Regions from separate parts of the Bacillus nitroreducens genome, predicted to be linked through region 2. Evidence: riboswitches for the same ligand, from Rfam matches in the RefSeq annotation. Region 2 holds a riboswitch; the other holds the start of a gene.

Region 1 (16,969 bases), 130 kb from region 2:
TTGTGAATTGCCTCCAATGGCGTGAACCCAATTTCCAAAAATAGAGTGATGAAATAGAATGTACAATGTACCGCCAATAATCGCGAAAATCCAAATTTGGATAGGTAATCCTAAAACTTCCGTAGTCGCCAATGAAATCATGACGGGATCCGTCACATTTACAACGGTGTTATTTGTAATTAATAACACCATTCCCTGAAGTAAATACATCATAGCTAACGTACTTAAGAGAGGAATGATTTTTAACTTAATAATCGAAAATGCATTTATGATCCCTATTAGTACACTACACAAGAAAGCGACGGAAAAAGCCGTTATAATCGAAAACCCTTGATTGATCAGAACAGCAGTAATTGCAACATTTAGGGCAAGATTATTGGCTAATGATAAATCAATACCTCCTTTGATAACATGATTTCCTCCACCAATTAGAATTGCCGTCATTCCACATGACACAATCCCTAATGCGCTTGATTGCAAGAGAATATTTTTCACATTATGAAGGGTTAAAAACACAGGTGAACTCCATGTAAAATAGACTGCAATCAGAATGAAGGCTATGTAGCCACTATATTTTAGTAGTCCATTCATATTAAATGCTTTGTTCGATACTGCTACTTGACTCATCCATACTCCCTCCCATCATCGATACCATAATTTGATCTGTTGTCACGTTTTCTTTCTCAAATTCTCTCACTACTTCTCCGCGGTACATGACTAAAATCCGATCGCTTAGTTTAACCAATTCCTGGAGATCTTGTGTGATTAAGAGCACCCCTGCACCATTTTCTGCTACTTGTGTAATAAGATTGTATATTTCTGCTTTTGTGCTGACATCAACCGCAGCGGTTGGTTGATTTAAAATATATAACGCCGCGTTACTACTTAACCATTTTGCTAAAACGGCTTTTTGTTGATTTCCACCACTAAGGTAGTTAATCGTTGTTTCTTGATTTGGTGTACGAATCCCCAATTGATCAATCATAACGTCAACCTTTTCCCGTTCTACTTTCCTTTTAATCACTCCACCCTTACTCACTTTTTTCAAACTTGTAAGAGTGATATTTTCTTTCACTGACATATTTTGTAAGATTCCTAGATGCCGCCTGTCTTCAGGGATATATCCCATCCCTAGTGATACTGCCTTTTCAGGATTATGCTTGGATAGTCGTTTTCCTTCAAATTCAACAACGCCCTTCGTTATATTTGAGTCATCATAGATTGACAGCCCTAGGTCCGAATATCCCGAACCCATTAGCCCCGTAATTCCCACAATTTCCCCTCTCCGAATTTGAAAATTTACATCCTGAAATTGTTGGGAATGAGTGAAATCTTTCACATTTAGTAATACATCTCCTAGTTGACGGGATTTTGTTGGAGTGTCACTCCCTATACGTCTGCCTGTCATGAAATACACTATATCTTCAATTGTTAATCCCTTTGTTTCTGTCGTTTTCACATTGCTTCCATTCCGTAATACTGTAATTCGATCGCAAATATCTAGAATCTCTCCAAAATAATGGGAGATATAGATAATCGAAATTCCCTTCTGCTTCAATTCCTTAATGATATTAAATAACTGGTTCGCTTCACGTTTAGCCAGGACAGCGGTTGGTTCATCGAATACGATAACTTTTGGATCTTGAAGCAAAGCGCGACAAATCTGCAACAATTGTTTTTCTCCTACAGAAAGATCACCCACTAGTTTCTTCCCAGATAAACGCACGCCCACTTTTTCAAGTAATACTTTTTCAGCTTCCTTTTCCATCGTTCGTCGCTTAATCAATCGAAAAGAAGCAAACTTATTTTCAATCCCTAAAAATAAGGACTCAGCGACTGTCAAATACGGGACAACATGTCGCTCTTGGTGAATGAAGTGGATTCCCAAATGTTCAACAATCTTTGGTGTTAGCACCTTTTGGAGATTACCGAGAAAACGTATTTCTCCACTGTCTTGACTGTAGATCCCAGCTAAAATTTTCATTAACGTCGATTTACCAGCTCCATTTTCTCCAATGAGTCCATGGATTTCTCCTTCTTTCAGCTGAAAATGAATATTTTGAAGAGCTTTTACACCTGGAAATTCTTTTTGAATCTCTTTCATTTCCAATACAAACTCATCACTCATGTTCCAAACCTCCCTTTTATGAAAAATTAATTTTGGGGAGGATAGCATCAACTATCCTCTCTTTATAATCCTAAAAGCACGCAGGTTCACTTGGGGTATGCGTCGTGACATTAGGGATTTGCACCATCGCCCAATTTTTTGCACCATCTCAACTGGAATTTGCGCCAACTACCCCGATTTTTGCGGCGTTATACCTGAGATTTGCGCCGCCACACCGAGGATTTGCGCTGTCTCACCCGATTTTTACGTCGTCTCAACTGGGATTTGCGCCGTCACTCCCGATTTTTGCGCCGCCACACCTAGGATTTGCGCCGTCACTCCCGATTTTTGCGCCGTCACTCCTGGGATTTGCGCCGTCACTCCTGGGATTTGCGCCGTCACCCGAAATTTACGTCGTCTCAACTGGGATTTGCGCCGTCACTCCCGATTTTTGCGCCGCCACACCTAGGATTTGCGCCATCCCCCGATTTTTGCACCGTCTCAACTGGGATTTGCGCCAACTACCCCGATTTTTGCGCCGCCACACCTGCGATTTGCGCCGAATCACCAATATTACTATTCTTTAAATAAAATTTTCTTCGATTCTTCGGCATTGTCTTTTGTGACAAGAAACCCTTCATCGTACAGTTTAGTTGGAACCTCTTGCCCAGCTAGTGAACGTGCAACGATATCAATTGCGGATTGCCCTGTTTGATATGGAATTTGCGCAAAGTCAGCCGCAAAGGAACTATTTGAATCAGCAATCATATCCACTGCAGTTGGGTCACCATCAACACCATAGACTTTCACATCTTTCCGTCCAGCTGCATCAACCGCTTGAGCTGCTCCAATGCTTGGAATATCCCAGGCTGCCCAAATCGCTTTAATACCACTTCCTTCAGGATGTTTCACTAGGAGGTCTTCTACCTTTTTACGCGCATCTTCGATTGTTCCTGGTATGACATCAATTAGTTCTGGTTCAATAAACTCAATATTCGGATAATCTTGCGCAACATATTTCAACATGTCATAACGAATTTCACATACCCGAACGCCTGGAAAACCATGAAAAACGGCGACTTTCCCTTCTCCTCCCATATCCTCAAACATTTGACGTGCTAATACCTCACCTGCATAATAATCATCCGACAAGATATTTGTAATGCTATATTCACTATCGTGGGCAACTGTAAATAGTGGTATATTTGCATCATGAACTTTTTTCAGGACAGGTTTATAGACACTTGTATCACCAAGTTGCTTAATGATTGCATCTGGCTTCTGGATGATTAAATTTTCAATATCTGTGATATGTTTTTGATCATTCCGTTCCCCATCGACAGCAATCGGAGTCCCACCCAATTCCTTAATCCTGTCTATTTGCCCTTGATATGATTGGCGATCCCAGTTATGATCTGTTCCTATAACGGCTACTCCGATTGTTTTTCCTTCAAGAGATGGTACAGGTTTTCCATCTATCACGCTTTTGACACCAGAATCCTTTCCTTGATTACTATTAGTCGTCTCAGATTTTACCTCACCAGTAGATTCTGTCTGATTAGAGCATGCTGAAACAACGAACATCGCTAGAATAAATAAAAATAGAATAATCTTCTTCACCTTTTCGTTTCCCCCTCGGTCATATGCAACAACCATCTTTGATGAGTGTTACTTTTTATTCGATTTCACTTACTACTATCACGAATAGCTACTTGGTGTTGGGTACTCTCCATGTAAGAACCATTGACCTATATTCTTTCTTTTATATTCGATTGGATTATGCAGTGAATGTGTTCTGACATTTCTCCAGAATCGATCATAATTATTTTTAATGGTTGCTGATCTTGCTCCCATCACTTCAAAGATATGACTTGTAACATCTAAGGAAATTTTTGTTCCAAATGCATTTGCGGCAGATGTAAAAAGAACCGTTTCACCTCGTTCTACGTATGTTAACGACTGGTCTTTCTCCCAGGCTTCGTCTACTTTTTCACCCGCCATTTCCACAAATTGAACAGCTGCCTGCACATTGATCCAAAACTCGCCATAGCGACGTTGAATAAAAGGGTCATCGATTGCTTTTTCATAGTTCGATAGATACCATGGTCGTGATTTATTAATTGTGTATTTACGCGCTTCCTTTAAAGCTCCCTCCGCACTTCCTACAATGACGTTTGCTAAGATAATTTGCGATAAGATCGGATCAAACGTAGAGAATGGTTTTCCTGCGGACACCGATTTATCCAGAATTTCATGTGGTTCCACAATCACATTCTCAAAAGTGACCGACCCGCTATCTGTTTGCCTTTGACCCATTCCATCCCAGTCATCATTTATAATTACTCCGATTTGATTAGTCGGAATAAAACCAACATAAACCTTGTCATTTTCTTCTTGATCGATCCAATAAACTAATAGACGATCAGAGTCCTTTGCACCAGTGCTAAATGTGTTGTATCCGTTTAAAATAAACCCATTTCCATCTTTTCTTCCAATTAACGTAGGTTCGATCGGATTTGCTGAATTTCCCCAAAACCAATTATTTTTTGCTGATTCGGTGTAAAAGTATTCTTTCTGTTGTTTGGAACCTGCAAAATGAGGAGTCACAAGTTGTAAAAAATGATATCCATACAAATGCGCGAGTGCCGCATCTGCTTTTGCCAATTCACGAACGATACGAAGAACGAGAGACCAAGGTTGACCGCTGCCTCCATATTCAGTTGGAATTAGAATCTTTAATAATCCTGATTTACGTAATGCATCGCGTTGAACTTTCGCAGTGCCTCCAATTTTATCCCGCTCTGCTGCATCTTTTGAGAATTCTTGTGCCAGCAATTGTGCTGTTTTTAGATAATCAGTTGGTTGATTTGTTATGGTTTCGACCATCTCTCTCCCTCTTTCTTTTCGTTTCAAAAAGTATTATTTCTACACTTGAACGGTGGTTAGCTTACGGTATTGGCGAGCTGGGTGATGGTCTGGTAATTGTTCATTCCCAAATAGATTTTTACGCAAGCCACCCTCCACATATTCTTTTCTAACAAGTCCGCGTTCCTGTAGTATAGGAATGACCAATTCTACAAAATCCTCAAATGTACCTGGTGTAATAGCATACGCAATATTAAATCCGTCTACATCCGTTTCCTCTATCCATTTTTCCATCTCATCCGCTACTTGTTTAGGTGACCCTACTGCAACTGGCCCGATTCCGCCAATTCCTACAAATTCCGCTACCTCCCTCACGGTCCATTGTTTTTCAGGGTCTATTTTTGTAAATGTCTCAAGGGCTGAATGAATCGCATCATTTTTGATATATTCGATCTTGTCGTCTGGATTGTATCGAGATAAATCCACACCCGTCCAACCCCCAAAGAGAGCCAATCCACCTTCATAACTCGTATGTTTTTTATACTCTTCAAATTTTGCGTACGCTTCTTCTTCTGTACGTCCAACAATCGGTGTAAATAATGAAAGAACTTTAATCTCGTTTGGATCTCTCCCCGCATTTTTCGCTTCTTCACGTAGGGCTTTGACAAACGTTTGACCAATCGGAGCCGTAGGAACACTAATGAATACAAGTTCCGCATGTTTCGCCGCAAACTGCCTTCCTTTCTTCGAGGCACCTGCTTGAAAAATAACGGGTGTTCGTTGTGGTGATGGCTCACATAGATGAGCACCTGGTACCTTGAAATACTTGCCATGATGGTTAATATCATGCACTTTAGTTGGATCCGTATAAATCTTCTTTTCCTTATCTAAACGAACCGCTCCATCCTCCCAGCTCCCTTCCCATAATTTATAGACAACCTCAAGATATTCATCCGCTATGTCATAGCGTTCATCGTGATTAATTTGCTGGTCAAGCCCTAGATTTTTAGCTGCACTATCTAAATAGGAAGTGACAATATTCCAACCTATTCTTCCTTTTGTAAGATGGTCTAGTGTGGAAATCCGTCTTGCAAATGAATAAGGGTGCTCATAACTTGTTGATGCGGTGAGGCCAAATCCTAGATGCTTTGTCGCACGTGCCATAATAGGGACAACAAAAGCAGGGTCGTTGACAGGCACCTGTGCCCCTTGACGTACCGCAGCATCTCTTGAACCTTGATACACATCATATGTTCCTAAAACGTCTGCCAAGAAGATGGCATCAAACCGACCCTTCTCTAACAATCTAGCAAGGTATTCCCAATACTCGGCATCCTTGTAAATCGATGATTGATCATCTGGATGCGTCCATAATCCAGGCGATTGATGACCCGCACAATTCATATCAAATGCATTTAAATAGATTCTTTTCTTTGGCATTTTTTTACCTCCATTATGATTAAAAATGAATGCTAGTTCCCTTTCACACCGTGATTTCCGTTATACATTTGTTCCTGCGGGGTCTCAAGTCTCACACTTTCCCGCAGGAATTTTAAATCCTACCTAACGTCAACTCCCGTTTCACCAATCATTTGGGATGGGATTTTCCAATCAGAAAGCAATAATCTATTTGATGAGAGTCTAAAAAAGAAAATAGGGATCTTCCAAAAGAACAGTTTGATTACTCGGCTAAAAATATTTTTCACTCTATAAATTTTCAACATTTTAACTCCTCCCAACATGCCATACATAAGGTGGGCGTGTTTGATTCACCGCATAATCCCCGACCACTCTCTCTTTATAGATAAGAGGATTATGTGATGCTAGTGTTCGGGCATTACGCCAATAGCGATCAAAGCTCTTTGTTTGTAAGGTGGCGGAAGCACCCAATGCGTCGAACAATAATTCTGATGCTTCAAGTGTTAAGCTACTGACCACCGTTTGAGCCTGTGAAACTTCAATTTCCACCTCATCATTGAGCACTTCTTCATTTTCAACGTCTCCAGATAGACGGACTTCATATGCCTGTTGTAACGATTCGGCTGTTTTTACAACAATGGCTCCAGCAGCATAAGCCAAGCTATGTATTTTTCCAACTACTTGTAGCACTTGTGGATCTTCACTTGGACGAGCACCTGCTGCATGTGTATATGTTCGTTGACGCTCTGCTACAGCTTTTGAAACATCCGTTGCTGCTGCACGGGCAATCCCAGCAAGAGTTGCCAAATGCATCATTTGGAAAAAGCCAGCTAGATATTGCGCATTAAACTCCTCTGTTAAGATTTCCTCTTCCTTAATCGAAACATCTGTGAATCGTGTTGTTCCACTAGCTGTTAATTTTTGTCCAAAGCCATTCCAATCATCAATGACGTCTACGCCTTTTGCATATCTTGAGATAACCGCAAAGATATGATTGTCGTCACGGGTTGCCAAAACAAGAATCCAATCGGCATAAATCGTACCTGTTGAATAGTATTTTGTACCGTTTAAAAATAACTGGTCTCCTTCTCCTCTCGTTACATTTGTTAAGAAGCTGCCAGCCTTCGCGCCAGCGACTTCAGACCACGCATTCCCAACAAGATCTCCGTCTAAAATACGCTTTATCCACTTGCTTCTTTGTTCACCCTTTGGTGAATTTAATACCATCTCAACAAAAGAAAAATGTGCCCGCAGTGCTTGCGGGATATTCGAATCTGCCTCTCCTAATTCAATCAGAAGAGTAAATAACTCTGGAAGTGTTGCTCCCAAGCCTCCTTCTTCACGTGGAATCCGAATTGCTCCAAATCCTGCTTCTTTTAGCAATTGGATTTCCTCAAAAGGCAGCTTTCTCTCATTTTCTCGTTGAACGGCACCCTCTCGTATTTGTTGAAAAACCCCTCGGAATCTTGATGCCAATTGTTCGTAGTTCTTACTAGGGGCACTCCCCCATACACCTCTTACTTTTTCTAATGTTACTGTCATTTCTTTTCCTCCTTATGGTTTCATGTAAATAATATTTGGTGAAACGAATCGTACATTTTTTATTACTTGCTGCTTATTGAGGCTTTGCATCACCCCCTTTAAATGGTTCAGTTTGCTCTTTCTACGGTATGGAATTTCGAATTATTTTAAATAATCGCATCGGAATAGTAAGATTTAGTGCGATACAGAATCGCACTGAATCATAGAACGAAACTTTTTCTTCAAATTAAAAAGACACCTCACTTCCCACGTCTTGAATGAAAAGAAAGATGCCTTTAGTTGTCTAATCGGCAGATATGCAATTTTCTAATTTTCTTCATTTTATAAACTGATATTTTTTCGGCGTGAAAAATTTCTGAAGCTGTCTAGTTAATCCTCCATTTCCAAATCGAATAAATTTTTCATGTTCCTGCTTCATTCCTTCTTCCAAGGTGTGATCTAGAAATGCTAAAAGATAGATACGACGATGTTGAATGTTGATAATGCCATTTTCAAAAAACCAGTTATCGATTGTATTAAAAACACCTCGATTTACCCCATACTGATCATTGCACCATTTATAAAATTGCAAATCGGGTAAATTCAGATATTCATTTTGTGAAAATGTATCATGTCCTATTGTTTTAATACGAATGTTATGCACATGTAATGCTTTTTCCATGATGAGTGTCCTCCTTTTGTGTTTTCTCTTGTTTTTAAAAATAAAAAAACCAAAGGCACTGAAAAAATATACATTCTCACAGTGCCTTTGGTGGTCCAATCAGCAATTCTACATATTAAATTTTCGGTTATAATCGAGTAAAAATATAAAAAACCTCTTCAAAATAAGAAGAGGTTAATGGATTCGTCCTATTTACTCTCCTTATCTTTCAAGCATACGCTTGCTGGAATTGGCACAGTACTATAAAGCCTGTTGCCGAGGTATCGTCGGGCCAGTCCCTCCACCTCTCTTGATAAGTAATTTGTTCATTATTTAATTAATTTACAATATAAGCCATATTAAAAACATTGTCAACTACCTTTTCAGAAAAATATGAAAGTGTAGGATAGGGAGAATTCCAATCCTCCTTACTATACAGGCGGTCAGGACCTACATTTGTGAAAATGTAAAAAAATAGGTGAACAGCAGAACCGTCCCCCTGTTCCCCCTGTTCTACTACCTACCCTAGGTTTTCTACTAGGTAACTTAGGACCGCATCTATGTCTTTTTTCGTGATTTGGTGGTGTGTGACCATTCGCACTTTTTTAGGGCCTATTTTCTTCACTAAGATATTTCTAGATTTTAATAGATCCACTAATCGATCGGCATCCCAGCCTTCTTGTACAATTTCAATGGATACGATATTCGTTTGGAATTGTTCTGAGAGCAGTTTTAGGCCTGGAATCGTGGATAGTCCGTCACTTAAATGACTGGCTAATTGATGATCGTTCTGCATGTGATTTGTCATTTTCTGAAGCGCAATGATTCCTGGTGCCGCAATGATACCTGCTTGCCTCATCCCTCCGCCTAATCTTTGGCGTATTTTCTTTGCTTTTTGAATAAAGGTCTTTGGTCCTAATAAGATTGAGCCGATTGGACAACCTAACCCCTTTGTTAAACAAATTTGTACTGCATCCGCATATTGACAAATGACCGAGGCTGGCACATTTAGGTAAGTTGCGGCATTAAAGAGCCTAGCACCGTCTAAATAGACAGGAATTCCATTTCGCTTTGCCACTTCTTTTATGTCCTTCATATTTTCGAGGGGGACAACTGAACCTTCATTTAAGTTATAGGTATTTTCTAAACAAATGAGTCCCGTTTCCGCTGCTTGAATTCCAACAGGTTGAATGGATTCTTCTATTTCGTTTATATCATAAACCCCTTTTGTTACGGAAACACTTCGCGCTTGGACTTGAGAAAGTGCAGCTAACCCTGCTACTTCAAGATTATATAAGTGGGATTCCTTCCCCATGATGACTTCTTGGCCGCGTTCTGTCATCGTCATGACCGCTACTTGGTTCGACATTGTACCCGAGATTGTCAACATCGCATCTTCCATATCTAGCATAGAAGAAGCGAGCCTTTCCAGTTCAATGACTGTCGGATCTTCGCCAAGAATATCATCGCCTAGCTTCGCTTTTGTTATCGCCTCTACCATTTCTTGAGTTGGCATCGTTTCAGCATCACTTCGTAAATCGATTCGTTTCACTAATATTCTCCTTTTTCCTTGTAACTTTTTTATACAGCTTCATCTTTTCCAAAAAACTTATTTACGACCATACTAATAGCTCCATCTCCTACCACATTGGTAGCTGTTCCAAAACTATCTTGAATCATAAATAACGTTAACATTAGCCCTAATGCTGCTTCGTCAAACCCGAGAGAAGACTGCAAGATTCCCAACGCCGCTAGCACTGAACCACCAGGAACTCCGACAGCACCAACCTCGATAATGCCTAATAAAATGATAAATGAAATCACTACACCTACTGGTGGTAATTGGCCCGTGGTCATTTGCGAGACAGTAAATGCACTAATCGTAATCGCCATGGCAGCACCTGATAGATGAACGGTATTGCATAATGGAATTACAAAGTCTGCAATACTCTTTTTCATGTAAGGAACCGTTTTGGCTTGTTTTAAGGCTACAGGTAATGTCGCTGCACTGGACATTGTACCCAATGCTGTAAAATAAGCAGGAATCATCGCCTTAAACATCGGAATAGGATTATTTTTTGATATCAACCCAGCTACAGAGTATTCAATAAATAACCAGACAAACTGCAAAATGATAATTAAAAGTAGCATCTTTCCAAAGATTCCAATGCTAGAAAACAGCTCTCCCTTTGCAGTGATTCCAGCGAATATACACGCAATAAAGAAAGGGAGAATCGGAAGAATAATCTTATTGATACATAGGGTAACGATATCTCTTAATTCACCTATCGCATTCTTAATAGTTGTCCCTTTTACAACCGTACTTCCAATACCTAGGATAAAAGCAAGGATTAAGGCACTCATTACACTCATAATTGGAGTCATTTCAATCTCAATATACGGTGCACCAATTGCTGCTGCATCTGCTCCTGAACTTGAGTCAATGGCAAAAAGCGGAATCACCAGATAAGCCACACCAGCTGCCAACCCGCATGCGATGATGGTATCAATATACGAAATCCCAACAGTGAAGCTTAATAACTTCCCTGCCTTTTTCCCAAACTCTGAAATGGCGGCAGCTACAAACGAAATAATGATAAGAGGAATAATAAATTTGATTAATCCACCTAATAACACCCTGCCTGTCTCTGTTAATCGAATCAACCAATCAATGTCTAAAAAACCAATCCCAATCCCAATCAGTAGACCTAGAATCAACTTCGGAATAAGTCCCAACTTCGGCATACACATTTCCCCCTTCTTTATTTTGTTGTATTCAGTATCAGATAGATACTACATACCAGTTCAGTTGATACCTTTAGAAAAATATCAAACTAGAAAACGATACCAGATGGCACAAACAATGATCTATCTGAGATTAAGGCTATATGACAAATCTGGCATCTACTCTCCCAAACTATGAGAAGTTTTTAATATACATTGTATGAACGAACAAAAGAGGATATGAAAGAAACAGTGGGACGGTTCTAGCGTTTCCCTATTTTTTTACATTTCTAGATTCAGAATCAGGGCAAAGAGCAAAGCAATGGTTCGATAGTTGTGGGACAAATTGGCTGTGTAGTTCTTCTTGTTACACTAAAGAAGTTAAAGTTCACAAATCTTTAGGGCAATTGAAAAAGGCAAGTTGTCCAACACAACTTGCCTTTCGTTTATAGCGCCACACCAGTAAAGACGACCGTGAATAAGTCTATGAGTATCGAGGAATTTCACTTCTTTACGATCGGGATATATATGTCAAAGTGTGGATCAGTGGGATCTCGATCGAGTGGATATCGTTCATGCTTTATGGGCATATATTTATCAAAGTACTCTACACCCGCTTCTCTATATGCTTTATACTCACTATTCAATAACCAATTATGTAAATCCGTATAGGTCCGCTTGATATCTTCGCCTTTGTTATGTGTGGTTTTCACATACGTCAATTGAGGTACTTCAATTTCTACCATTCCATCAGGAACTTCTTGTTGATCATTTACTTCGTACACGGCGTAGTGCACAAAGCCATTCTCAATTACATGATACGATAATCCTAGCTGAACATGTGGGTTTAATTTGTCTTCTAACTCTTTGGCACGTTCTTCTGCTTGTCGAATGACATTTTTTAAATAAGGCACAATTTCAGAGAATGTCCCTTCCCATTTTAATCCGACTGCACGATAGCTGGGTAAAGACAAAATTTCATAGCGCACTCTAATTCCTCACTCTCATTTATAATTGCACATTTTCTCTTTCGCGAACATCTAAATGGCACTCACCTCCAATTAAAAGGAGTATATTCTATTATTTCCCAATCCAAACCTGCTCTCAAGATTATCAAATTCCAATTATCGCTCCATCCTTCTACCACATACCTTACAGAACCTACCATTATGCTCATATCATCCAGGCCTACTTCATATGAATCTTTATCCGTTTGAATGACTAAAGTAGTATGGATCGGTGGAAGTGTTCGTGTGTCAACCTCTTTTAACTTTATTTCTTGCTTTAACATTTTTTCAATTAATTCATTATCCGTTATTGTAGCTGTAACAGTTTTTGTCACAAGCCTTGGTTGATCATAAATCGTGATTTGTTCTACAATCTCCTCTTCATCCATTACATTCTCCAAAACTTCAGCAAATGTCGTTTTCTTTGAATGTTCATTAATGAAGTAACCCACACAAATAATCACTATAGCAATCGCCGTAAAAACTTCCTTCTTGTTCATAAACAATCCCCCGTTAAGTGACGCAAAACTTAGGTTTCTTCAAAAACGAAACACGATTTTGATTATTTGTCACCTCATACCCCTACCTTATAAAAAGTACGAAAAAGTTAACGAGAAAGTTTCAAAAATTCACAATTTAATTCAGACTCTTGAAAATGGAAAAAAATAGGGGAACGACAGAACCGTCCCCTTGTTTCACTATTTTCCTGCGCGGTTTTTGTTGTAGATGTCGAATCCTACTGCGAAGAGGAGGACGAGGCCTTTGATGGCTTGTTGCCAGTCGATTCCGATTCCGATGAGGGACATTCCGTTGTTCATGATTCCCATTACGAGTCCACCAACAATGGCACCGATGACCGTTCCTACGCCTCCTGCCATGGATGCACCACCGATAAAGACGGAGGCAATCGCATCGAGTTCAAGCATGTTACCTGCTGCAGGTGTGGCTGAATTAAGACGTGAAGCAAACATTAAACCAGCTAATGCAGCAATCACTCCGTTGTTGACAAATACCCAGAATACGACTCGCTTTGTTTTTATCCCAGACAAATCAGCCGCTTTTTGGTTCCCGCCTGTTGCATATACATGACGTCCCATGACGGTGTTATTCATGACGAAAGTGTACACCACGATAAGAATAATGACGATGATTAATACCATTGGGATACCTTTGTTTAACGCCAATTGGTAAGCGAACCAGTTAATCACGGCGATTAATAAGGCAAGTTTTGTGACAGATAGCCATAATGGTTTTACTTCAAGGTTATATGATAATTGTTTTTTACGGTTCCTAAATTCCATATAAATCAGTACAATTGATAGAATAATAGATAATATGAGCGTTAGTAAGTGCAAGTCTCCAGAACCAATCGCTGGTAAAAATCCACCGCTTAGCGCCTCAAATGATTTCGGAAATGGCGCAAGTGATTTCCCATCTAACAGATACAAGGTCAATCCTCGGAAAATTAACATACTGGCCAAGGTCACAATAAAGGATGGGATCCCTACATATGCGATCCAAAAACCTTGCCACACTCCAATAATGGCCCCAACTAAAAGCGATAGAAGGATCGCTGCCCATACAGGTACGTTGTGATTGATCATGAGTACCCCTGCAATTGCGCCGACAATGGCGACAACGGAACCGACAGATAAATCAATATTTCCTGTAATAATAACTAAAACCATTCCAATTGCCAGGACGAGGATAAATCCATTCTGCAAGATAAGATTGGTTAGGTTTAATGAACTAAAGGATATTCCATCTGTTAAGATCCAAAACAGCCCTGCAATGAATACAAGTGCAATGATCATTCCATATTCCCGGATATTATTGCGAAATAAATTACTTAGAGTTTGCACGTTTCGTCCCTCCTGTTCCCGTCATATAACGCATGACGCTTTCCTGGTTTGCCTCTTCACGACCTAGTTCGCCCGTTATACGGCCTTCATTCATGACATAAATACGGTCTGACAGCCCTAAGACCTCAGGTAACTCTGATGAAATAACAAGGACACCCATTCCTTCAGCCGATAATTCGTGGATAAGCGAATAAATCTCATACTTCGCCCCAACATCAATTCCTCGAGTCGGTTCATCTAAAATCAAGATATCTGGCTCTGTAAAAATCCACTTACTTAAGACAATCTTTTGCTGATTTCCCCCGCTTAGATTTCCTGCGAGCTGTGCCAATGTTGGCGTTTTGATATTTAGTCTTTCCCGTAGCATCTGAGCTTCCTGAACTTCCTTGTTTTCATCAATTACTGTATTCGTTGAAATTCGTTTGAGGTTGGATAACGTTATATTCCGTTTGACGTCATCAATTAGATTCAGACCATATGTTTTCCGATCCTCTGACACATAAGCAATTCCATGCTGAATCGCATCGCTCACTGTATTTATCTGTATTTCTTCACCGTTTTTGTATAGTAAACCGGTAATTCTTTTCCCATATGATTTTCCGAAAATACTCATCGCAAGCTCGGTTCTTCCTGCTCCCATTAAGCCTGCTAACCCGACAATTTCTCCACGACGAATCTGGAGGTTCACATTGTCGATGACTTTCCTATCACGCTGTAACGGGTGATACACATTCCAATTTTCCACTTCAAAAATCACGTCACCTATGGCTGGGATTCGTTCGGGATATCGACTCGTCAACTCACGTCCTACCATCCCTTTGATCATTCGATCCTCTGTTTCCTTTTCACCCTTCGTTTCAAAGGTCTCAATTGTTTGTCCATCTCGTAAAATCGTAATGTTATCCGAAATACTCGATACTTCATTTAATTTATGAGAAATGAGGATAGAGGTAATTCCTTGTTTTTTTAGTTCAAGTAAGAGGTTTAATAAGTTTTCACTATCTGTTTCATTTAAGGCTGCAGTTGGTTCATCTAAGATTAACAGTTTCACATTTTTGGAGAGTGCTTTCGCAATTTCCACGAGCTGTTGTTTCCCAACCCCGATATCCATAACAGCCGTGTTTGGTGATTCGTTTAACCCTACCCGCTCTAACAGCTTTTTTGCATCAATAAATGTTTTCTGCCAATTGATAATTTTTTTGGATTGGCGTTCGTTGCCTAAAAATATATTTTCGGCAATCGATAAAAAGGGGCTCAACGCCAACTCTTGATGGATAATGACAATTCCAATTTGTTCACTTTGCTTAATGTCTTTAAAATGACATTCTTCTCCTTCAAAAACGATGCTTCCTTCATAGGTTCCACTTGGGTATACACCACTTAATACTTTCATCAAGGTTGATTTTCCAGCACCATTCTCACCGACGAGTGCATGAATTTCTCCCTTTTTCACCTTGAAATTCACATTATCAAGTGCTTTAACTCCTGGAAATGTTTTAGTAATGTTATTCATTTCTAAAATATACTCAGACATATCCTCACCACCTCATTAAAATCCTGAATGAAAATTTAGTGGTGATAGAAAACATCACCACTAAATCGGGGGAACTTATTTCAAATCGTCTTCTGTATAATAGCCGCTATCAATTAACAATTCTTTGTAGTTATTGATGTCGACGGATACAGGCTCAACTAAATAAGAAGGAACAACTTTTTGACCATTATCATAGGTTTCAGTATCATTTACCTCTGCTTCTTCACCAGCTTCAATTGATTGAATCATTTTTACCACTACGGCAGCTAAATCACGTGTATCTTTGAACACAGTTTGTGTTTGCTCACCTGCAATAATCGATTTAACAGAAGCAGATTCCGCGTCTTGTCCTGTTACGATTGGAAGTGGAAGGTCAGCAGAACCGTATCCAACACCTTTTAATGCCTGAATAACCCCACGGCTAATTCCATCATACGGTGATAAAACGGCGTCAACCTTTTCTCCACCTGAATAGGCCTTACTCAAAATATTTTCCATACGTGATTTTGCCGTGTTCCCATCCCAGCGCATGGTTGCACCTTGATCAAATTCTGTTTGACCACTTTGAACCACCAATTTTCCACTGTCAATATATGGTTTTAGAACAGACATTGCACCATCCCAGAAGAAATACGCATTATTGTCATCTGGTGAACCACCAAATAATTCAATATTAAATGGTCCCGCCTCTTCTTTCAGATTCAATGCCTCCTCAATATAAGAAGCCTGTAAAACACCTACTTGGAAATTATCAAATGTGGCGTAATAACTTACATTTGGAGTTTCCATAATTAATCGGTCATATGCGATAATTTGAATGTCTTCGTCAGCTGCTTTTTGTAAAACATTCGTTAACGCCGTCCCATCAATGGAAGCGACGACTAAGATCTTTGCGCCTTTTACAATCATGTTTTCAATTTGCTCGATTTGCTTATCAACATCATCTTCCGCATATTGCAAATCCGTTTTATACCCGATTTCCTCTAATTGCTTCACCATATTATTTCCATCATCCACCCAGCGCTGTGAAGACTTCGTAGGCATCGCAATTCCAACTAACGTATCCTTCGAATCTCCTCCAGAACTTGATGATTTTTCATTTCCACTACAAGCCACTAACGCAAATACCAAACTAACGATGAGTGCCAGAAAACCTACTTTCCGCATAATTGTAACCCCTTTCATTTTTTTCATTATCTAACTACCTATTAAACTATCACTTCATAGATGAATGGGCTTTACACAAAATTAAACAGTTTTTATAATTTT
Region 2 (16,969 bases):
TCTAGGAGTGTCAGAGGATGTCAAGACCTGGTAAGGTTCTTCGCGTTGCTTCGAATTAAACCACATGCTCCACCGCTTGTGCGGGCCCCCGTCAATTCCTTTGAGTTTCAGTCTTGCGACCGTACTCCCCAGGCGGAGTGCTTAATGCGTTGACTTCAGCACTAAAGGGCGGAAACCCTCTAACACTTAGCACTCATCGTTTACGGCGTGGACTACCAGGGTATCTAATCCTGTTCGCTCCCCACGCTTTCGCGCCTCAGCGTCAGTTACAGACCAGAGAGCCGCCTTCGCCACTGGTGTTCCTCCACATCTCTACGCATTTCACCGCTACACGTGGAATTCCGCTCTCCTCTTCTGCACTCAAGTCCCCCAGTTTCCAATGACCCTCCACGGTTGAGCCGTGGGCTTTCACATCAGACTTAAAGGACCGCCTGCGCGCGCTTTACGCCCAATAATTCCGGATAACGCTTGCCACCTACGTATTACCGCGGCTGCTGGCACGTAGTTAGCCGTGGCTTTCTGGTTAGGTACCGTCAAGGTACCGCCCTATTCGAACGATACTTGTTCTTCCCTAACAACAGAGCTTTACGATCCGAAGACCTTCTTCGCTCACGCGGCGTTGCTCCGTCAGACTTTCGTCCATTGCGGAAGATTCCCTACTGCTGCCTCCCGTAGGAGTCTGGGCCGTGTCTCAGTCCCAGTGTGGCCGATCACCCTCTCAGGTCGGCTACGCATCGTTGCCTTGGTGAGCCGTTACCTCACCAACTAGCTAATGCGCCGCGGGCCCATCCATAAGTGATAGCGAGAAGCCATCTTTTAATATGAGACCATGTGGACTCATATGTTATCCGGTATTAGCTCCGGTTTCCCGAAGTTATCCCAGTCTTACAGGTAGGTTGCCCACGTGTTACTCACCCGTCCGCCGCTAATCTTCGGGAGCAAGCTCCCTTAGATTCGCTCGACTTGCATGTATTAGGCACGCCGCCAGCGTTCATCCTGAGCCAGGATCAAACTCTCCAATAGAGTATTGATTGCTCAATAAGTTTTGTTACTTAGAATTAACGTTGACGCTTGTATTGTGTTCAGTTTTCAAAGAACTTTTTAGTCGTAAATTCATATAAAGTGTTTTTAATATTTCATCCCGACCGCTAAATTATATTAACATAATAATAAAATCATATCAACATTTCTTTTTCAACACTTCGTTGTTTCGAAGCGACATGAATTATAATATCATTCCAGTACTTATTAATCAATAACAAGTTTTGGTAAAATTTTTGACTTAAAAAGTAATCATCATGATTTACGTCTCTTGCTGAACCTACAAAATGCATGTTTCTACTATATTATTTACTACTATGTTCCTGATGTCTTTTTTAGTTAAATCTTTAAATGCCAAAGTAAGATTTCACTCATTATTACAAAAGAACACGATAAAAAAATACTTAATAAGAGCTCGCAGTTTATGGAAGTGCAAGCTCTTTAATTATTCAATTTACTTCCCGAAATGCTCTTCCAATAGTTCTTGAAACCTGGTCTTATCTATTTCCTCTTTTGTGACGATGCCATCAATCCATTGTGTAAAGGACGTGTCTGTTAAGGTAACATTTCCTTTGGGTGTAAGTCGTGTGACTAAGGGATGTTTGTTGAATGGAGAGCCTTCGTGCTCAACGATGATTTTCTGAACGTCATTGACCTCAGACATATCTGACACTATCTGCTTGCTATCAAAAGCAAATCCTGTTTTAAAATCCGCATCTTTATGTCTTAGTTTTATTTCCAGAATATAATCTCCATGTTCAGTATTTACTTTTTTTATTCGAAACTCTCCATTATTTGAAGTTACAGTTTCTCCTGTTAAAGGTACAGGTTTTAATGGCAAATTTCCTCCGAATCCTGTATCCACTAAATATGTTCGCTCCTCATGAGTTGCAAGAATCGTCACATGCGTTCGCCCAGCTCTAGAAAATTCTTGATTCATGTGATTATAAGTAATACCACGGGTCATAACCACGTTAAACCCATTATCAACTAGAAAATAATATAAAAGGGTATTTAATTCATAGCAAAGACCACCTTCATGTTTGACTAAGATTTTCTTTGTTAGGTTTTCTTTATTGATATCGTTCGTTCTCTTTTCGATAATACATAGATTTTCAAAAGGAATGGTATTCGCCGTTTTTTCGAGAATGTCATCAAGCGATTCAAACGTCAACTTCTCATGTTCTGGAATACCGATTCTTTTACGAAATAGTGTATTCAATTCACTCATATAGATTGCCTCCACTATGACTTTATTCTTTCCTATTTAAAGGTTAGTTTTCTAGATTCCGGTGTTTGTCAAGATAATTGTCGTATTTTCCTTGTTTACTAGTGTATATAATTAATTCATTATCTACCGCGCTTCGCTTGGTGGCCTTCTCAAAAAAATACAGAATACATTCTGTTCTTTTTTGAGAAGGGCAAAGGGGCAATTTTGAGTTGAGGATAAATTTTATACTTCAACTTTCGCGTTCTTCCTTCATTGGATTTAATGCTACTGATTTATGCGGATCCCAATTTCTCGTCGAACGTGACCAACGTTCTGGATGCTGTTGTTTCGCTTGTTCATACACTTCCTTTCGTTTATTGAGCACATCTATATAGACCCCTGTATGGCACTGTTCTGGAGTCACAAAGTTTATTCCGCTGTGTAGGTGGATACAGTTGTACCAATGGACAAATTTAAGCGCCCATTCTCGTGCTATTTCTTTTGTTTCAAAACCGTTGTATGGGTATTCAGGGCGATATTTTAATGTCCTAAACGTTGCTTCGGAATAAGGATTATCATTACTTACACGTGGCCTTGAATACGAACTTTGGATTCCTAATTTTTCAAGTAAAACCTGAAAAGTTGCTGCCTTCATTGGGCTTCCATTATCAGAATGAAGGACAAGAGGCTTCCCTTGAATTTTTTCACTAAGCACGGCTCTCTTTATCAATTCCTCCGCATACTTAGCTTCCTCTGATTCCCAAATCTCCCAACCAACTATCTTTCTACTAAATAAATCTATTATCATATAGAGCCTGTAATACAAACCCTTTACTGGCCCCTTTAACCAGGTAATATCCCAGGTCCAAACTTGATTAGGTTCTTTAGCTAGATGGCTTTCTGGAATTCTCCGTTCCGGCTTTTTACCTCTTCCTCTATGGTTTTGCATCTTTTGTTCACGTAGCACACGATAAAAACTAGATTCAGAGGCAATATAAACGCTTTGGTAAGCCAACTTCGGCACAATTTGAGTAGGAGGTAAATCAGCGAATTCTTCCTGCTTAACAACTTCTACAATCTTTTCTTTCTCTTCTTTCGTTAGCTTGTTTTTTGGTTCCGGTCGTATCGCATGGGGGCGTTGATCCTCTTTAATTCCTCCCCCTGAAACCCAGCGTTCATAGGTGCGTACACTTATGTTCAATTCTTTGCACGCAAGGGCTAATCGCGCACCATTCTGATTAGCTTCTTGGATGAGTTCAACTGCTAGTGCGCGATCTGACGGGCTGATCATTCGTCCTCTTGGTCCCCCCAGATCGCTTGGGCCTTTTTTCTTAATAATAATAAAGCTGCAGCCTCTGCCAACGCTTTCTCTTTTTTATGCAAATCATTTTCTAATGTTTTTGCTCGTTTTTTCTCCTCTTTTAATTCTTGATTCAATTGCTTTGTTTGATTAGATTGCTTGCCATTTGCGTTAAGGCAAGTATCACGCCATGCTTCAATTTGTTCTTTATAAAGACCCTTTTTTCTACAATACTCCGCTAACTCTGCACCATTCAGTGAATATGTTTCCATCACAACCAGAAACTTATCTTCACTGCTCCATTGTTCAGAATTTTGACCGTCTCCAGGTGTGGGATTTCCAGCTAATCTTGCTTCCTTTCTCCACTTGTAAAGTGTAGGTTCAGTAATACCCAACTCATCACTTAATCGGCCTACAGATTCATTATTAGGGGGCATCATTCTCTTAACGATTGCAGCTTTTTCTTCATTAGAATATCGTTTGCCATTATTATTTTTCATGTCGATCAACCTCCGTGTATTTATTTAAACTATACACTAAAGTTCCCTACGACATCTATTCTAACAGAGGGGGATTCTGAGTAAAGTTGGGTACAACAATTTTTCAAATTAGTTTCCCGTATTTACATCACAAAGTGCAGAAAAAAAGCTACACTCCATTTTACTCCGACTTTCTCTAGTTTTATATTACCTGACTTCAGTAGTTCTGCCAAAAAAATAGTTCCATTGACTTCTATTCTATGTTGCTGTCACCATTTTTTATCTTATAGGAGATTATATTAAAACATCCTTTCAAACCTAAAAAAGAAACCAAAAAAAGGACATCCTTCGATATCCCCCTTTGCATTCTATGATATGTCAATTCATTTTTTCTTTTACAGTTTCAACTAATAAATCCTAAATCACTTCTTTCATTACTTCTCTTTTCCTTAATTGGGTACGTTCATAGGGAACTTTCTGTAATTTCATATGATGTAAAGGAAGAATTGAGAGCAAGTCTTGATTTAATAAAGGATAGTCATATAATTTCCCTTCATACACTGATTCAAATCGTGGATGCTCTAGGAAATCATTTGGTGTGACTAGTGCAGAAGGAAGTTCCCATAGTTGGACGCCACTTTTCTCGAAAACTTCTGCAACAAATTGTGAACAAAAATATTTGTTTCGTGGACGAATTGGGCGCTGTACGACTACACCAATGAGTCCTAGTAAGTTATAAGAATATAGTTCTTTTTTATGAGTGAATCTTTGGATCACTTTTCTCATCCGAATAAATTCCTTGTTTGTAACATCAAGTTTTACTAATAAGCATCTCGTATTATGAAAATATCGGTATGTTCCGAAATAGATATCTTCTCGTATAAAGCCTGCAAAAAGTGGATTCTTCGGGTGTTTTCGCCCGAAGCTATAGATTTCATTAAGCTCTTCATCAAAAACGATGGATACATGATTGTAAGGTGCATTTGTAAAGCACCTTATCATTTTTGTAAATAATGTTCCTGTATCCGTCAATAAAACATATACCGTTTTTTTGTTCGTACACTTCGTTTTCACTACATTCCTCTCCCCTTTCTTGCGACTAAATGTAGCCTATTCATATAGTAAGGTACGCTATTTTACAAAGCTGATTATAAGTAAATTTTTATTGTGAATCAATAAATTTTTAATAAATACTAATAAATTATTATTAAATATCTACAAAACCTCAAATAAAAAAGCATTCCTACTTATGAGAAATGCTCTATTTTCTTCGTTCCACTCGTACAGTTTTTTGTACAGACATGTTTGTTCTAATTGAAGGAATAGGTATTTTCGTCCTATCCTATTCCTTTTTTCAAATACCACTTTCTTCATTCTCTGTTCGATGCTTTGGTAGAGTTATCATCGCCTTGAATAAGTCTCCGTCCACATGAATCGTAAATGAGCCTTTTTGAAGCTCAATCAGGTTCTTCGCAATCGAAAGTCCTAAACCACTGCCTGGACTGGTTCTGGATTCATCGCCTCTTTTAAAGCGTTCCATTAATTCATCAGCCGAGATATTCAACTCATAGGCGGAGATGTTTTTAAAGCTGATACGAATTTCATTGCCAAGATCTTCGATATCGATATAAACTCTTGAGCGTTCCAATGCATATTTAAAGATATTGGATAAGACATTCTCGATGGATCTCCACAATAATTTTCCATCAGCTGTCACATACACCTTCTCATCTGGATAATTCAGCTTCATGTCTAATCCCATCGTTTCAATTTTGTCATTTACTTCCCCAAGTCCTTGAGTTAGTAACGACACGATATCAATTTTGTCAAATTCTACTGGAATATTGCCGCTCGATGCTTTCGATGCTTCAAATAAATCATCCGTTAACATCTTCAATCTATATGCTTTTTGGTCAAGGACTTCGATATATTCAGCCGTTTTGGCTTGGTCCTTTTCATGTTTCAATAGGTCGACATAGGTGATTATCGAAGTTAATGGATTCCGAATATCATGGGATACATTTGTAATAAGCTCCGTTTTTAATCGTTCACTCTTTAATTCACTATCAACAGCTTTCTTCAAACCATCTGTAATGCTATTTACATTTTCGGAAAGTCTAGCGAATTCTCCATTACCTTGTACCTCAATACGATGGTGAAGATTTCCCTCTTTAATAATTTCGATTCCTTGCTGGATAGTCTGAAAGTTTTTCACCTTCTTATATGCAAACCAAGCTGCGAGTCCAATTGTAATCGGGAACATGAAAAACGTTAATGCGATTAAAATTGGATAGCCAATGACAATTAGTACCGTTTTGACACCAATGCTCCCGCTCTTATACACATTCCCAAAGAATCTTACAACTTTAGAAATAAGTGTGTAGATCACTGTATGTTTGAATAACGTTCTATTTTTCAGATGCTTTACAAGTAAAAGGATCAAAAATAGTCCTATTGAGGTAAGCGGAATCGTGATAACGATGAACATGTTCACCAGGTTTTCAAACACATCATCTACTAAGACCATCCACAGAGGGAATAAACAAGTAAACATGATGATGTTGATGTCATTATACAATCTTTCAACTGGACGGAAATGTAACTCCTTATCATGGAAAGACGTTCGCCCCACAACAAGTACTAGATATATAAAGGAAAGAATAAATCCAGCTAAAAATCCTAATAATCGGTATAAGTTCTCAGACGCAATTTCTTTACCCTCTTGCCATACTGCTGCTTTTTGTTGTAAAAATGATTCCGAAAATCCCACAAAGATAACTGTGTTTTCTGGGTCTATTTCGTCCAAATTTTCAGTGATTCGATAGATATGTTTATTTTTTTCAAATTCACTTGGGTAAATATTTCGTTTGTACTCTTCAATGACGATATGAGCTGGAAAGGCTGCAAATTGTTCTTTCGTCGTCATGGACGTGTTGGAAAACACATTCGTACCGTCGCTTGCATAAAACGAGGGTTGATAATTTTCGAGTTTCTGTACGAGTGCATGAAACTCTCTCAACTCTTTTTTAATCAACTTTTCTTTCACTTCAGTAAGTTTATCTGCATATTCTTCTCTAAAATTCTCTAAGTTTTTCTCTTTTCCTAGCTCAGGATTATAGCCTTGAGACTCAACAAATTTTGAATAAAAGATCTCTTCCTCTGCTTCTATCCATTCTTCATCACGAATGGTTTGCCCACTTAAAATATGTTCTTCGTTCTTATATTTGCTTAATAGGATACTGAGATCCTCGATAAGATTCTCACTTTCCCAAACAAAGGACCTACTCTCAAGGTAACTTTCTTCGGAAATACGACTAAACTCTCCATCATTTACAACCTCTACCTCCACAACCGCTCGGGTCATTTCGGTAAAACATAAGACCGCAATGATAAATATAATAATTTTCGTTAGGGTGGAATGACTATAATTTTTCCACTTTATATCCAACTCCCCACACCACCTTCAAATATTTCGGTTCTTTCGGATTTATTTCGATCTTCTCTCTGATTTTTCGAATATGAACAGATACAGTATTTTCGGGATTAAAAGATGGCTCATTCCACACCTTTTCATAAATCTCTTCGATTGTGAATACTTTCCCAGCATTCGCCGTAAGGAGCCTAACGATCTTATATTGAACTGGGGTTAGATGAACATCTTCACCATCAACCGAGACCGTTTTACTTTCATCATCAATGATGAGTCCACCTGACTGATAAACGCTGCTCTTCGTTTCAAGTGACCCTAAAGTTGTATATCTTCTCAGTTGGGATTTTACCCTTGCAATCAGTTCCAAAGGGTTAAAAGGCTTCGTCATATAATCATCTGCACCCAAATTTAAGCCTAGTATTTTATCATAATCCTCCGATTTAGCAGAAAGCATGATTAATGGAATATTATTTTCCTTCCTAATTTCCATTGTTGCTTTTATCCCATCCATCTTTGGCATCATGATGTCCATGATAATAAGATGGATTTCATGTTTTTTTATCGTCTCAATAGCTTCAATCCCATTAAAGGCTTTAAAAATCGTATAGCCTTCATTCTCTAAATAAATAGCTATTGCATCGACAATGGCTTGGTCATCATCACAAACCAGTATGTTCATAAAAATCCACTCCTGCCTTTGGTGTTTCTCAAGTCGATCACTCCCTTTAGTATGACGATAAGGAAATGATATCAATCAAATCTTAATAAACACTACATGTAATTCTTAAGATTTTCTTATCATTATGGGTAACTGTCCAGATAACAAAAAAAATAACGACTTCTAAGTAAATAAAGAAGTCGTCGTGCAATATTATTCTATTATACATCTTTCTATTCAGGCCAACCTTTTTTTCTTCTTTTTATCCGTAATGAGAATGGTTAGAATAAGAACCACAAACATGAATACAAAAGATGTCATACTGATTATAAGAATGCTTTCAATACTCCAATTCGTGAAACGGGTACACACATCAGGTATGATTAGAAAAACAGGTATCCAAATGGAAACCCAGGATTTACTCCAGATCGCCGTCGCGATAAAAATACTGGAGCAAATGAAAACCACAACAAGATCTGCTGTCGTACCCCCAACAAAAAACGGGTCTACAAATATCGTACTGACTAGCATGATGAGAATGGCTAAAGTTGTGACAATCATGCTAGCTAGTACACCACCAAGAAAAAACTTTTTCTTTGAATATTGTTTTCGACCAGCATTTTGTAAAAAGTACACATAAACCCCAAGACCCAATACAGCTAAAATCGGTAACCCAATGACTTGTATGATGTTTAACTGAAACTCACCTCTAACTGCAGGCCCAATCAGAAAATAGGCAATAATCCCTAAAAAATAGACAGGAAGTAATTTCACGATCCTTTTATAGTCGGTTGTCATTTCCTGTTTTAATGAAGCCATATATTGTTCGGGTGTTTGGTCAATAATATCGTGGATGCTTCTTCCACTTTTTTCAACTTCCATGAGATGATCTGTTAACTCTTCAATCAATTCGGTAATTTCTCTTTCATTTTTTCCCGACATCATCAGATACATTTTAAGATTGTCAATAAATTGCTCACTTTTTGCTGATAGCATCTTCTTACCTCCCCTTCAGTAATTCACTCACTGGTTTAGAAATTTGCTCCCATTCTTCAGAAATAATCGTTAATGCCTTATGACCCTCTTCTGTCAAAAAATAATATTTCCGATTCGGTCCAGACTCAGAAGGACGCATCTCTCCTCGAATAAGTCCATTTTTCTGAAGCCGTAATAATATGGGGTAGATGGTACCTTCACTTACATCTGCTAGACCAATATTAAGTAGTTTTTGTGAAAGCTCATAGCCGTAGACAGGTTCCTTTTCAATTACAGCTAACACACACCCATCTAAGATCCCTTTTAACAATTGGCTTCTTATCGACATATCATTACACTCCCTCCACTAGTTTGTTATACAAGATAGTAGATTAAAAAAATAATTGTGATTCGTAGGTAGTTGGTAAAACAAGATAGTGTAGTAAAAAAACAACTACCTTGTTTAACAAAATAGTTGCTTTAAGTATAAAATTATTTCATATTTTTGTCAATAGGATTTTCGTATTTCCATGTCAACCGTTCTGATCTTATTCGCCTGTTTCAGCAAAACGTTTGATTCGCTCGCCAATTTCATCACGAACACGTTGGAAAACTGCCCACTTTTCTTCATCAGTCCCTTCTGCTTTAGCAGGATCTTCGAATCCCCAGTGTTCACGTTTCACTGCAGGTGGCGTAACAGGACATTTATCTTTCGCATCTCCACATAGAGTAACGGCTAATGTTGCGTTATTTAATATTTCTGGATGAATGATATCCGAAGTTTGAGTTGTTATGTCAATTCCTACTTCTTTCATTGCCTTTACAGCATTAGGATTCAATCCATGTGCTTCAATTCCAGCACTTTTAACAATCCATTCCTCTTGATTTAAGTATTTTTTAGCCCATCCTTCTGCCATTTGGCTCCGACAAGAATTTCCTGTACATAGAAAGTAGATTATTTTTTTCGTCATCGTTATTCTCCTTTATAAAACTAATAATGATAGGTATAGTCCTATTAACGTAATCAATAATATTGGTATCGTGAGGATAACCCCTGTCTTAAAATACCTTCCCCATGAGATGGTAACCCCTTTTTGGGAAAGAACATGCAGCCAAACTAATGTGGCAAGTGAACCAATTGGCGTGATTTTAGGTCCTAAATCAGAACCAATGATATTCGCATAGACGAGTGCTTCTCGTATAACACCCGATGTATTTGTTTCTCCAATGGCTAGCGCATCTACCATGACAGTTGGCATATTATTCATAATCGCTGATAGAATTGCCGCGATAAACCCCATAGAAACTGTTGCAATGAACAACCCTTCATCAGCCACATACTGAATGAGAGTGGCTAATACAGAAGTGAGTCCCGCATTTCCTAATCCATACACAACCACATACATCCCAATTGAAAAAAACACAATATTCCATGGTGCTCCCTTAATCGCTGCTTTTGTATTGATAGCTTTACTTCTTCTAGCTAGTAAAATAAAGAGAAGGGCAACCACTCCCGCTATGATGGAAACAGGAAGTTGAATCATTTCACTCGTAAAGTATCCAATGAGTAAGACCGATAAAACAAACCAAGAAAACTTGAACAAAGTTTGGTCCTGAATGGCTTCTTCAGGTTTCCTTACTTTTGATAGGTCATATGTTTTAGGAATACTTTTTCTGAAATATAGAAGTAACACGGCAATCGTTGCGATAAGTGAAAAAATGTTCGGAATAACCATTCTCACAGCATATTCGACAAAACCAATTCCAAAGAAATCAGCTGAGACAATATTCACGAGGTTACTGACGACAAATGGCAAGGAAGTCGTGTCAGCAATAAAGCCACTAGCCATGATAAATGGAAAGACCATTTGATCTTTGAAGTTCAAATTTCGAACCATCGCCAAAACAATCGGCGTTAAAATCAACGCTGCACCATCATTAGCAAATAAAGCTGCCACAATGGCCCCTAATAAACTTACATAGATAAACATATTGATACCATTTCCCTTAGCAAACCTTGCCATATGTAACGCGGCCCACTCAAACAGACCAATTTGATCTAAAATTAAGGAAATAAGAATAATCGCCACAAACGATAATGTGGCATTCCATGTAATGTCGATAACTTCAAATACATCTTGAATATCAACGACTCCTACTAAAAGAGCGATAATCGCTCCAGCACAGGCAGTCCATCCGATATTTAATCCCTTTGGCTGCCAAATTACGAAAAGTAATGTAAAAATAAAAATTATAAGTGCTAAAACCAATGTTGTTGACAATTGATAAACCCCCAATAAATAGCAAAGCACCCTCTCCTACTGAAGAAAAGGGCTATTATAACTTAGCTTACACAACAAGTATCTCCTTTAAGCTGTTTCATATCAGTTTCTTCTTTTGTATAAAAGAATTCCCATTCATTCCCATCAGGATCTGTTACCCAAAATTTATCCTGAACAGCATAACAACAAGTTGTATTCATTTCTTCGCGAGCAAAGAAACCCTCTTTTTCTAATCTCTCTTTATGTAACGTCACTTCTTCAGCGTTTTCCACCTGGAAACCAAAATGGTTTACTTGATTACCCTTTACTTCATCCTTCACGTTTAACGTATAATTTAACCTAGTCTCGTCTACTAAAAATTTGGCATAATCATTTTTTGTTTTTACAGGCTTTACTCCAAAAACTTTTTGATAAAATTCGATTGACCTTTCCAAATCGGTTACATTAATTCCTACGTGAACGTACTTCATAACACAAGCCTCCCTCTCATTATGTCCTTATATCAAAAAAAGTTGATTTATAGATTAAAAATTAACAACAACGATTACTTGTTGCTTGATTGCCTGTTTTTCTAAACATACAGCATAGTTCTTCAGATAATAAGCCATTTACTTCATTCTCATTAATATCGTAATAGCTCCAAGTTCCCTTTGTCTCTTTCTCAATTAAATTTGCTTCTACTAATATTTTCAAATGATACGATAATTTTGATTGTGAGATCCCGAAGACTTCCGTTAAATCACATACACATGTTTGGCCCCTTTGACTAAGCTCGTACATAATTTCTAATCTCTTTTGATCTGCAAGGGCTTTAAATTTTTTTTCATATCGTTGTAATGTCGGTTTAACAGTTTCCAATATATTTCACCCTTTATCAAATTTTTTTGATATTTAAATCATAATGAATTTCTTATCAAAAAGCAATCCTTAAATCAAAAAAAATTGATTTATTAGTGACAAATGAGGAATCTTCATTGAAACAAACTAAATAAAAAATCGACAAGTGCATTCACCTGTCGATTTTAAGACCAATCTATCATTCAATGATTATTACTTTTCATCATACGCATTCAGTGCATTTACACTATGCGCCAACGCCGCTCCAGCTTTCAGAGCAACGGCAACGAAAATCGCTTCTGAAATTTCTTCTAAGTCTGCACCCGCTTTTTTCGCATTTTTCGTATGGATATCAATGCAATATGGGCAACCAGTTGTGTGTGCACATGCAACAGCAATTAACTCTTTATCCTTTTCCGTTAAGTTTTGTGCTTTAAGAGACTTCGTGTCAAAATCAACAAATGCCTTAAATGCCTCACCATTTAAATCTGCAAATTCTTTCAGTCTAGCAAAATAAGCAGCTTTGTATAGTTCTTCATCGCCAGATCCATCATACGCATTCAATGCGTTAACACCGTGTGCTAAAGCAGAACCTGCTTTTAGTGCTGTTGCAACAAAAATAGCCTCTGTTACTTCTTCTTTCGTAGAGTCATTCTTTTTCGCATTCCCCACATGTAAGTCGATGCAATATGGACAACCTGTAATATGAGCAACCGCCACAGCAATTAGTTCTTTCTGTTTAACGGAAAGTTTACCCGCAGCTAATGCTTGCTGATCAAACTTTATGAAAGATTGAAATGCATTAGGTGCATATTTATTTAGTTCTGGTAGTCTTCCGAAATATTCTTTTTTGTACAAACTCGTCATCAATCATCTCTCCATTCCCCTATTTGTTCACCAAATAAAGACGACTTCTCTATGTTTTTATCTGTGGTAAATCAAAAACCCCTTCCGATGAGGAAGGGGCAATCTAGACATCCACACTCATCTATCAAGCATTAGCTTGCTGGAATTAGCACCTTGCTACGGACATCGTAACGGTTGCTGCGGGATCAACGGACCAGGTTCCTTCCCCGACTCTTGATAAGAGAAAATCGTATTAAATTTGGTAGTATGTAACAATAATTTCATCTTACATGAATTAGGAAGTGTTTGTCAATTCAGATATTTGATTATTCCGAATAACACACTAACACAATTTGCTAATTTTGTATAAAATTTTCCTCCAAGGTAGAACCTACCTAGTAGAAATACAGGTACAAGGTGGCTCCCAATGAATGGAAAGCTGATTCGTGCAGTTCATATATATATCCTGATGTTAATGTCTACCGGTTTTATGGTACATGTTCTGATTATACCCGTACTCTTATCAACCTCTCACAGGGATTCTTGGGTAAGTGTCATTTTCAGTGCGGTTCCTTTCCTTTTCTGGATCCTACTTGTCTTTTATCTTTATAAAAAAATAACGAAACGAGAGGAGATTCATTTATTACTTAGAAGTAAATTCACGAATAAATGGATTTATAATTTATTCGCACTCTTACTCATTTCGTATTTTTTACTTGTAGCCATCATTACATTGAAGTTTACCTATATATGGGCAAAGGGAAACTATGCCCTTGATACACCCGATTTTATCATTATCATCGCGTTTGGTTTGCTATTATGCAACGACAAAGGGTTTACTCGTGATAAGTACGATTTCCATTCTAACATTTCCTACTGTATCGATTTTTGGATTACTAGTTGGATTAGGAAATTCTCCAAATAAGAATTATGAATTGCTATTCCCACTCTTTGAGAATGGGTACAGCTCGTTTCTTACTGGCATCATGTATGCATGTTCTGGCTTATTTGATATCATTTTTCTATTGTTTTTAACGCCATTTATCAAAAATAAACTCAAGGCGAAGTGGCTGATCGCAACTGGCTTCATGCTGGTGTTATTAATACTTGGACCATTGACTGGAGCCATCACAGAATTTGGAGTACATGAGGCAGCAAAATTGAGAAACCCTGCTTATGAGGAGTGGCGATTATTAAAAATAGGTGATAGCGTCACACGTTTAGATTTTCTCTCGATTTTCCAGTGGCTTTCCGGAGCATTTATTCGAATAAGCGTATCGATGTTTATTATCGCAAAGATGATAAATGAGAAAAAGAAAAAAATGTGGATCCTTCCAATCCTTTATTTTCTCTTATTCCTAAGTGTATATATTCCTTGGGATGCAAACTCCTTTTATATATTTTTAAAAGATTATTATTTCCCATATTCCCTTTTTATTCAAATCAGTATTCTACTTTTATCATTTCTATTGATACGTTCGGTGGGTGAAAAGCATGGAGGAAGTACAAACTAACAAAATTGAAGATATCATCAACCACTTAAAAGTTTGGTTTGAAGGTACATCGGATATTGTTGTCAGTGAGAAAATGTATCAAGAATTCACGTTAACATTTATGTATTGCCCACATTTAGTTGATATGACTAAACTCAACGAACTCATTTTCCCTGCTATTTATTATGTGTGGGAAAAAAATAAATTCTTATCCTTTGATTTACTTAGTGATGTGCTTGAAGTAACCCAGCTAAAAGATACAATGAATGGAAAGAAAAAAGTCGAAGAAAAGCTGTACTCGGGCGAATTGATCCTTTACAGTCATGATTTAAACGATCTCTTATTCATTCCTATTTCTAAATTTCCAAAAAGGAGTCCTGAAGAATCCAATTTGGAATCCTCCATTAGGGGACCCAGGGACGGTTTTGTTGAAAATATTTCTGATAATATGGCATTAATCCGTCAAAGATTAAAAACATCCACCCTAAAAAGTGTTGAATATTCCATCGGAGAAAAAACAAAAACAAAAATCGTCTTGCAGTATATGAATGATCTGATAAATCCTACTGTATTAGAGGAAGTTAAAAAACGACTTGAATCCATACAGGTAGACATCCTGATTAGTAGTTATGAGGTTGAAAAACGACTTTTTGATCATACTCTTTCTCTTTTTCCGTTAGTAGATCATTCAGGAAGACCTGATTTTGCCGTTCGAGCACTTTCACAAGGGAGATTTGTTATTTTAATAGATGGGAATCCAACCTGTTTAATTGGTCCGACAAATTTTAATCAAACGTTATTTTCACCTGAAGACATGCATGAAAGTTTTTTTTATATCAGGATTGTTCGCCTATTCCGATTCATTGCGCTCCTTACAACTATTTTTTTACCTAGATTTTATATTTCGTTAATCTCTTATCAGATTGATCAGTTACCCTTTTCATTAGTCGCAACCATCTCTGCATCTCGCATAGGACTCCCATTATCCGCCCCGACTGAGACATTTTTGATGCTTGTTTTATTTGAATTATTTAAAGAGGCTGGCGTCCGTCTTCCTAAACCTGTTGGACAAACAGTGGCTGTTCTTGGTGGTTTATTTATTGGTGATGCTGCTATTCGTGCAGGCTTAACCTCTCCTTCATGTTTAGTGGTGATTTCAATTACAGTTATCTCAGGGTACATATTAATTAATCAAACGATTTCAAATAATATTGTATTATTACGATTATTTGTTTTATTCGTTTCCTCATTTCTTGGCTTGTATGGTTTTTTCATCGCCTTTTTTATTATTGTCACTGGACTTGTTTCGTTAGAAAGTTTTGGAAATCCTTATTTATCAAGCCTGTCTCGACCTGATTTCAACGATATAAGAAAGAAATTGATGAGGACAGCCTTGCAGTTTATGAAAAAACGAGATTAAATTGGTCTGCTTTATAAACGTGTTACACAAAGGAGTAGTCTATGAAGAAAGCCCTTGCCGTGATCATAATAGGTAGTGTTTTGGTTACTCTGTTCGGGTGTGGAATAAAAGAAATTGAAAGTCACACATATGTTACAGGAATTGGGATTGATTACGCAGATGGTGAATTTATTGTATATACCCAATCACAAAACTTTGCAAATATCGCAAAACAAGAAGGAACAAGTTCACTCCAAGAATCTGCTCCGATGTTGGTTGGAGAAGCAAAGGCGAAGAGCATTCACGCAGCTCTGACTGCTATAGAACAAAATGCACCTTTACCCTTTTACTATGGGCATGTTAATGCAATCCTTATAAGTGAGAGTGTTATCAGGGATCAATTGGAGTCTGTTATCGATTTTATCGGACAAAGTCCTTTTTTACGATACAATATCTGGTTTTTTGGTACGAAGGAAAATGTGAAAGACATTTTATTAGGCGAAAGTTTCTTTAACTTTTCCTCTATTTATACCGTCTTCCATAATCCCGATTCACTAACAAAGAACACATATATCATTCCAATTGAAGAGTATAATAAATTTATTTCCTCTTACAACCAACCTGCTGGCTCTTTTATCATCCCTTCCCTTTCAATAAACGTTACAAATTTTTCAGAAGATAAACCGTTAAAGGTATCAGTTATAGATGGAGGATTTTCTATCTCACAGCAGCAATACAAAGGTTGGGTACCGAAAGAAGAACTGGTCGGAGTAAAATGGCTTGCGAAGAAAGCACACTACATTCCCTATAGTTTGATAGAAGATAAAGTAAGTTTAATCATTGAAAATCCAACACTGACAATTAAGGTAAACGATGGCTCAGCACCAAGTTATGACATACGTTTGAAAGCAAAAGCTCAAATTACACAGAACCTCGATAATATAAGTTATGATGAAATAAAAAAAGAAATGGAAAAGAAAATTAAAGAAGAAATGATAACCACGATCAAGAAAAGCGAG

The links. Region 2 has a riboswitch for S-adenosylmethionine ahead of ACWPVE_RS18105 (carboxymuconolactone decarboxylase family protein). Riboswitches for the same ligand answer to the same signal wherever they lie in the genome.
Region 1: another riboswitch for S-adenosylmethionine. It lies ahead of ACWPVE_RS18775 (hypothetical protein); the one in region 2 lies ahead of ACWPVE_RS18105 (carboxymuconolactone decarboxylase family protein).

The regions. Positions count from the first base shown of each region.
Region 1 is NZ_CAXHYI020000003.1:3,041,310-3,058,278, reverse strand. Features, by position in the region: gene ACWPVE_RS18810 (ABC transporter permease) at 1-627, opposite strand, end outside; gene ACWPVE_RS18805 (sugar ABC transporter ATP-binding protein) at 593-2,128, opposite strand; gene ACWPVE_RS18800 (substrate-binding domain-containing protein) at 2,684-3,727, opposite strand; gene ACWPVE_RS18795 (acyl-CoA dehydrogenase family protein) at 3,806-4,993, opposite strand; gene ACWPVE_RS18790 (LLM class flavin-dependent oxidoreductase) at 5,033-6,412, opposite strand; gene ACWPVE_RS18785 (hypothetical protein) at 6,532-6,696, opposite strand; gene ACWPVE_RS18780 (acyl-CoA dehydrogenase family protein) at 6,698-7,933, opposite strand; gene ACWPVE_RS18775 (hypothetical protein) at 8,250-8,594, opposite strand; SAM riboswitch class I at 8,793-8,893, opposite strand; gene ACWPVE_RS18770 (threonine aldolase family protein) at 9,094-10,125, opposite strand; gene ACWPVE_RS18765 (cation:dicarboxylate symporter family transporter) at 10,155-11,318, opposite strand; gene ACWPVE_RS18760 (GyrI-like domain-containing protein) at 11,801-12,286, opposite strand; gene ACWPVE_RS18755 (hypothetical protein) at 12,349-12,804, opposite strand; gene mmsB (multiple monosaccharide ABC transporter permease) at 13,003-14,166, opposite strand; gene mmsA (multiple monosaccharide ABC transporter ATP-binding protein) at 14,150-15,700, opposite strand; gene chvE (multiple monosaccharide ABC transporter substrate-binding protein) at 15,776-16,867, opposite strand.
Region 2 is NZ_CAXHYI020000003.1:2,908,521-2,925,489, reverse strand. Features, by position in the region: rRNA gene ACWPVE_RS18165 (16S ribosomal RNA) at 1-1,023, opposite strand, end outside; gene ACWPVE_RS18160 (arylamine N-acetyltransferase family protein) at 1,496-2,272, opposite strand; partial or broken gene ACWPVE_RS18155 (IS3 family transposase) at 2,502-4,051, opposite strand; gene ACWPVE_RS18150 (hypothetical protein) at 4,448-5,104, opposite strand; gene ACWPVE_RS18145 (histidine kinase dimerization/phospho-acceptor domain-containing protein) at 5,385-7,478, opposite strand; gene ACWPVE_RS18140 (response regulator transcription factor) at 7,453-8,139, opposite strand; gene ACWPVE_RS18135 (HAAS domain-containing protein) at 8,356-9,114, opposite strand; gene ACWPVE_RS18130 (PadR family transcriptional regulator) at 9,119-9,442, opposite strand; gene arsC (arsenate reductase (thioredoxin)) at 9,642-10,064, opposite strand; gene ACWPVE_RS18120 (arsenic transporter) at 10,077-11,375, opposite strand; gene ACWPVE_RS18115 (ArsI/CadI family heavy metal resistance metalloenzyme) at 11,438-11,845, opposite strand; gene ACWPVE_RS18110 (ArsR/SmtB family transcription factor) at 11,907-12,236, opposite strand; gene ACWPVE_RS18105 (carboxymuconolactone decarboxylase family protein) at 12,426-13,079, opposite strand; SAM riboswitch class I at 13,194-13,302, opposite strand; partial or broken gene ACWPVE_RS18100 (endospore germination permease) at 13,486-14,572, shown strand; gene ACWPVE_RS18095 (spore germination protein) at 14,553-15,971, shown strand; gene ACWPVE_RS18090 (Ger(x)C family spore germination protein) at 16,013-16,969, shown strand, end outside.